2 linked regions of the Phenylobacterium zucineum HLK1 genome follow. The protein of the gene in region 2 interacts with the protein of the main gene of each other region in a pairwise test. Links are inferred from orthologs where the notes say so. Each region holds a gene or a part of one and is shown on either strand. Other genes may lie near its edges.

Region 1 (3,219 bases), 2.6 Mb from region 2 along the record:
CGTTCGGCCGGCCGCCGCGGCGCCAAGGTCCGCAAGGCCTGGGAGGCGCGCCTCGCCGCCTCGACCCTGCGCGGCGAGTTCGAGCGGGCCATGGCGGGCGAGCTGCCCAAGACCGCCTTCGCCGCCCTCGACCAGTTCATCGCCGACGCCGAGGCCAAGGCGCCGGCCGCCGCCACCCGCCAGCACTCCGGCGCGGTGCTGGAGAAGATCTTCGGCGAAATCCCCGAACTGGTGGGCGGCTCGGCCGACCTGACCGGCTCGAACAACACCTTCGTCAAGAACACCCCGATCCTGGACGCGCCCGACTACGCCGGCCGCTACGTGAACTATGGCGTGCGCGAGTTCGGCATGGCCGCCGCCATGAACGGCCTGGCCCTGCACGGGGGCGTCATCCCCTACGGCGGGACGTTCCTGGTCTTCACCGACTACAGCCGCCCGGCGATCCGACTGGCCGCACTGATGGGCATCCGGGTGATCCACGTCGGCACCCACGATTCCATCGGCCTCGGCGAGGATGGCCCGACCCACCAGCCGGTCGAGCACCTGGCGTCCCTGCGCGCCATGCCGAACGTCAACGTGTTCCGCCCCGCCGACGCGGTGGAGACCGCCGAGTGCTGGAAGCTGGCCCTGGACGCCAAGGCGACGCCCTCGGTGCTGGCCCTGTCGCGCCAGAAGACCGCCGCCGTCCGCACCCAGCCGATCGGCGAGAACCTGTCGGCGCGCGGGGCCTACCAGCTCGCCGCCGCCACCAAGCCGGCGCTGGTGACGATCTTCGCCAGCGGCACGGAAGTGCCCGTGGCGCTCGCGGCCCGGGACCTGCTGGAGGCCGAAGGGATCGGCGCCCGCGTCGTCTCGGTCCCCTGCTTCGAGCTCTTCGAGGCCCAGCCCCGGGACTACCAGGAGACCCTGATCGGCGAGACCGACGTGCGGGTGGCGGTCGAGGCCGGCGTGCGCATGGGCTGGGACCGCTTCATCGGCTCGGACGGGGTGTTCGTGGGCATGGAAGGCTTCGGCGCCAGCGCTCCGGACAAGGCGCTCTACAAGCACTTCGGCATCACGGCCGAGGCCGTGGCGGCGGCGGCCAAGGCGAAGCTGTAGGACGATGCGTCTCGGCACGCCGCTCTCGCCGACCGCGGTCCGGGTGATGCTGCTGGGCTCGGGCGAGCTCGGCAAGGAGGTGGCCATCGAGCTGCAGCGGCTGGGCTGCGAGGTGATCGCCGTCGACCGCTACGCCGACGCGCCGGCGATGCAGGTGGCCCATCGCAGCCACGTGGTGACGATGACCGACCCCGCGGCCCTGCGGCGCGTGATCGAGGCCGAGCGGCCGCACCTGGTGGTCCCCGAGATCGAGGCGATCGCCACCGACGAGCTGGTCCGCATCGAGGCCGAGGGGCTGGCGAGCGTCATCCCCACCGCCCGCGCCGCCCAGCTGACCATGAACCGCGAGGGCATCCGCCGGCTGGCCGCCGAGGAGCTGGGGCTGCCCACCAGCGCCTACGCCTTCGCAGGTTCCGAGGCCGAGCTGGCCAGGGCCGCGGCCGAGGTGACCGGCTTTCCCTGCTTCGTGAAGCCGGTGATGAGCTCGTCCGGCAAGGGCCAGTCCTATGTGGAGAGGCCCGAGGAGATCGCGGGCGCCTGGCGCTACGCCCTTGAGGGCGGCCGGGTGGAGCAGCCGCGGGTGATCGTCGAGGGCCGCGTGGACTTCGACTTCGAGATCACCCAGCTCACCGTCCGCAGCCTGCGGGAGGGCAAGGTCGAGACCAGCTTCTGCGCCCCGATCGGCCACCGGCAGGTCAAGGGCGACTACGTCGAAAGCTGGCAGCCGCAGCCGATGTCCGAGACGGCGCTGGCCCGGGCCCGCGAGATCTCGGCGGCCGTCACCGAGGCCCTGGGCGGACTGGGGATCTTCGGCGTGGAGCTGTTCGTGAAGGGCGACGAGGTCTGGTTCTCCGAGGTCTCGCCGCGGCCGCACGATACGGGCCTCGTCACCCTGGCCGCCCAGCATTTCAGCGAGTTCGCCCTGCACGCGCGGGCGATCCTGGGGCTGCCCACCGACGTCTCCCTGCGCGAGCCGGGCGCCAGCGCCGTCATCTACGGCGGCATGGAGGCCAAGGGGATCGCCTTCGAGGGCGTCGCCGAGGCCCTGGCCGTGCCCCACGCCGACCTTCGCCTGTTCGGCAAGCCCGAGGCCTATGAGCGCCGCCGAATGGGCGTGGCGCTGGCGAGGGGCGGCGACGTGGACGAGGCCCGCGCCCGGGCCCGCGAGGCGGCCGGCAAGGTCCGTCCCATCAAAGGTTAGCCGCGGGAACAGGCTTGACCTTTGGGCATTGAAACGGCGGCGCTGGTCAGGGGACCGGCGCCCCCGCCATTCATCCGGCAATCCATTGTCGCCATTCGTGTTCTGGCCTTTCCGGCCCGGGGGGTTGACTTCCCACCCCCCGGCTAGAAGAACGCCCGGCACACAGCGCCAATACGCCGCACTCAGGAGATCCACGCATGCCCGTCCGCGTCGCCATCAACGGTTTCGGTCGCATCGGCCGCCTGGTCCTGCGCTCGATCGTCGAGCATGGCCGCCGCGACATCGAGGTCGTCGCGATCAACGACCTGGGCCCGGTGGAGACCAACGCCCACCTGCTGCGCTACGACAGCGTGCACGGCCGCTTCCCGGCCGAGGTGAAGGTCGTGGGCGACACCATCGAGGTCGCCGGCTACGCCCCGATCAAGGTGACCGCGGTGCGCAATCCGGCCGAGCTGCCGCACAAGGACCTGGGCGTCGACATCGCCCTGGAATGCACCGGCATCTTCACCTCGAAGGACAAGGCCTCGGCCCACCTGGAGGCCGGCGCCAAGCGGGTGATCGTTTCGGCCCCGGCCGACGGCGTCGACAAGACCATCGTCTACGGCGTGAACCACGAGACCCTGACCAAGGACGACCTGGTCATCTCCAACGCCTCGTGCACCACCAACTGCCTCGCGCCCGTGGCCAAGGTCCTGCAGGACCTCTGCGGCATCGAGCGCGGCTACATGACGACGATCCACTCGTACACGGGCGACCAGCCGACCCTGGACACCCTGCACAAGGACCTCTACCGCGCCCGCGCCGCGGCCATGTCGATGATCCCGACCTCGACCGGCGCCGCCAAGGCCCTGGGCCTCGTGATCCCCGAACTGACCGGCAAGCTGGACGGCAGCTCGATCCGCGTGCCGACTCCGAACGTG
Region 2 (3,127 bases):
GCGAAGGTCACGGCATGCTGCTCGGCGATGCCCACGTCGAAGGTGCGCTCCGGGAAGCGCTGGCCGAACAGGTCGAGCCCGGTGCCCGAGGGCATGGCGGCGGTGATCGCCACCACCCGCTCGTCGCGCTCGGCGTGCTTGACCAGCTCCTGGGCGAACACCTTGGTGTAGCTGGGGGCGGCGGCCTGGGACTTGGCCTGGGCGCCGGTGACCACGTCGAACTTGACCACGCCGTGGTACTTGTCGGCGGCCTTCTCGGCGGGGGCGTAGCCCTTGCCCTTCTGGGTCACCACGTGGACCAGCACGGGCTTGTCGTCGATCTTGCGGGCGTTCTGCAGGACGTGGACCAGGGCGTCCATGTCGTGTCCGTCGATCGGGCCCACGTAGTAGAAGCCGAGCTCCTCGAAGAACGTGCCGCCCGTCACCATGCCGCGGGCGTATTCCTCGGCCTTGCGCGCGGCCTCCTGCAGCGGGCGCGGGAAGGCGCGGCTGACGGCCTTGCCCAGGTTGCGCAGCGACTGGTAGCCGCCGCCCGACACCAGCCGGGCCATGTAGGCGCTCATCCCGCCCACTGGGGGCGCGATGGACATGTCGTTGTCGTTCAGGATGACGGTGAGCTGCTTGGTGGTCTCGTAGGCGTTGTTCATCGCCTCGTAGGCCATGCCCGCGCTCATCGAGCCGTCGCCGATGACGGCCACCACCTTGTTGTCGCGGCCCTCGCGGTCGCGGGCGGCGCAGAAGCCGAGCGCCGCCGAGATCGAGGTGGCGGCGTGCGCCGCGCCGAACGGGTCGTAGTCGCTCTCGGCCCGCTTGGTGAAGCCCGACAGGCCGCCCCCCTGGCGGAGCGTGCGGATCCGGTCGCGCCTGCCGGTAAGGATCTTGTGGGGATAGGCCTGGTGGCCGACGTCCCAGATCAGGATGTCCTTGGGAGTCTCGTAAACGTGATGCAGCGCGACGGTCAGCTCGACCACGCCGAGGCCCGCGCCGAGGTGCCCGCCGGTCTGCGAGACGGCGTCGATGGTCTCGGCACGCACCTCGTCGGCCAGCTGGCGCAGCTGGGCGATCGAGAGGCCGCGCGTGTCCGCGGGCGAGGAAACCGTGTCGAGCAGGGGCGTGACAGGGGGCATAGGAAACGCTTTGGGGGCGGTTGCGGCTACTGCCGGCGCTCTAACACGAAATCGACGCTGGCCCGCAGGAAATCGGCCCGGCGGCCGAATGGATCCAGGTGCGCCTTGGTCTGGCCGGCGAGCACCCCCAGGCGCTCGCGGGCGGCGTCCACGCCCAGCAGGGTGACGAAATTGGCCTTGCCCTTCTCGACGTCCTTGCGCGCCGCCTTGCCCATGGCCGCCTCGTCGCCCTCGGCATCGAGCAGGTCGTCGACGATCTGATAGGCGAGGCCCAGGTCATGGGCGAAGTTCATCAGGGCGTGCCGCTCGCCGTCCATCGCCCGGGCCAGCACCAGCGGCAGCTCGAAGGCGCAGGCGATCAGCGCGCCGGTCTTCAGCCGCTGCATCCGCGCGACGCCGCCCAGGTCCTCGCGCACGCCCAGGATGTCGATCATCTGACCGCCCGCCATGCCGCGGGCGCCGGACGCGTGGGCCAGCCGCGCCACCAGCTCGGCGCGGATCCCGCCGTCGGGATGGGTGTCGGGATGGGCCAGGATCTCGAAGGCGGCGGTCTGCAGCGCGTCGCCCGCCAGCACCGCGGTCGCCTCGTCGTAGGCCTTGTGCACCGTGGGCCGGCCGCGGCGGACATCGTCGTCGTCCATGCACGGCAGGTCGTCGTGGACCAGGCTGTAGGCGTGGATGCATTCCAGCGCGCAGGCCGAGCGCAGCACCGGCCGGTCGTCCAGGTCGAACATCCGCCCGGTCTCCAGGGCGAAGAAGGTGCGCAGGCGCTTGCCGGGCCCCAGGGCCGCGTAGCGCATGGCCTCCGTCAGGCGGCTTTCCGGCCCCTCCCCCCGGGGCAGGAGCTCGTCGAGGGCCACCGTCACCAGGTCGGCGGCCTCGGCCACGCGCCGCGACAGATCCATCAGCCGAACTCGGCGGGTTCGCTGGCGGGCGCGCCGCCGGCCCCCATGACGATCTTCTCGACCCGCAGCCGGGCGGCCTCGAGCCGCGTCTCGCAGTGGGCCTTCAGGGCCGCGCCGCGCTCGTACATGCGGATGGAATCCTCCAGCGGCGCCTGGCCCGACTCCAGACGGGCGACGATCTGCTCCAGCTCGGCGAGCGCCTGCTCGAAGGTCATGGCGGCGATGTCGGCGGGCTCGGACATGGGTCCCCTCGGAAGGCTGCGACGAACCTAGAACTGGCGCCGGGCCCGGTCCACCCGCTAAGGCAGGCGGGCGGCCGCGACTCCGTCATCAGGCTGCAATCCTGGGCGGATAGCCCGGCGACGTCAGGGGGTGCAATCCGATCATGTCCGTTTCCCGCCGCCGTTTCCTCGGCTTCGCCGCCACCTCCGTCGCCTTCGCGGGTCTGTCGCACGCCTTCGCCCAGGGAACGCCAGAGGCCTCCCGCGGCGAGGCCATCGGCTACGGCGACCTCGTCCCGGACCCGGCCGGCGTCTTCGACCTGCCCCCGGGCTTCTCCTACAAGGTGGTCTCCGAGTTCGGCCAGCCGATGGACGACGGACTGCTCACCCCCGGCCGCATGGACGGCATGGGCGCCTTCCCGGCCGGCGAGGGCCGGGTCGCCCTGGTCCGCAACCACGAAGTCTATCCCGCCGACCTGGAGCGCTCGGCGTTCGGCCGCGACGGAGCGCTGGCGGGCCGCATCGATCCGGCCCGCGTCTTCGACCGCATCGGCGATCGGCCGTTCGCCGGCGGGACCACGACCCTCGTCTGGGACGTGCGCGAGGGCCGCCTCGTCTCGCACCACCTCAGCCTCGCCGGGACCATGCTGAACTGCGCGGGCGGGGTCACGCCCGAGGGCTCCTGGCTCACCTGCGAAGAGACGGTCCAAAAAGCGGGCAGCCAGGGCGCGAAGGACCACGGCTGGGTGTTCGAGGTGCCGTCCGCCGCCCGCGTGCTCGTGGACCCGCAGCCGATCAAGGCGATGGGCCGGTTCCGCCACGAGGCGACCGCCACCGATCCCCGCACCGGCGTCGTCTATCTCACCGAGGATAT

What was found.
Region 1: the proteins of PHZ_RS04975 (region 2) and purT interact in binary tests that used the Escherichia coli proteins (3 or more experiments, as listed by UniProt). The link is inferred for Phenylobacterium zucineum HLK1 from one-to-one orthologs.

The regions. Positions count from the first base shown.
Region 1 is NC_011144.1:3,619,204-3,622,422, forward strand. Bases 295-3,200 are described here. They hold purT (formate-dependent phosphoribosylglycinamide formyltransferase), read left to right. Parts: upstream 295-1,102; coding sequence 1,103-2,299; downstream 2,300-3,200. Other genes in these bases: tkt (transketolase), read left to right, coding at 295-1,098; gap (type I glyceraldehyde-3-phosphate dehydrogenase), read left to right, coding at 2,497-3,200. Outside these bases: more of tkt, read left to right, coding at 1-294; more of gap, read left to right, coding at 3,201-3,219. UniProt on the Escherichia coli protein: Involved in the de novo purine biosynthesis. Catalyzes the transfer of formate to 5-phospho-ribosyl-glycinamide (GAR), producing 5-phospho-ribosyl-N-formylglycinamide (FGAR). Formate is provided by PurU via hydrolysis of 10-formyl-tetrahydrofolate.
Region 2 is NC_011144.1:1,002,537-1,005,663, reverse strand. The notes cover bases 94-2,907. They hold PHZ_RS04975 (polyprenyl synthetase family protein), read right to left. Parts: upstream 2,033-2,907; coding sequence 1,154-2,032; downstream 94-1,153. Other genes in these bases: PHZ_RS04965 (alkaline phosphatase PhoX), read left to right, coding at 2,418-2,907; PHZ_RS04970 (exodeoxyribonuclease VII small subunit), read right to left, coding at 2,032-2,274; dxs (1-deoxy-D-xylulose-5-phosphate synthase), read right to left, coding at 94-1,127. Also shown: more of dxs, read right to left, coding at 1-93; more of PHZ_RS04965, read left to right, coding at 2,908-3,127.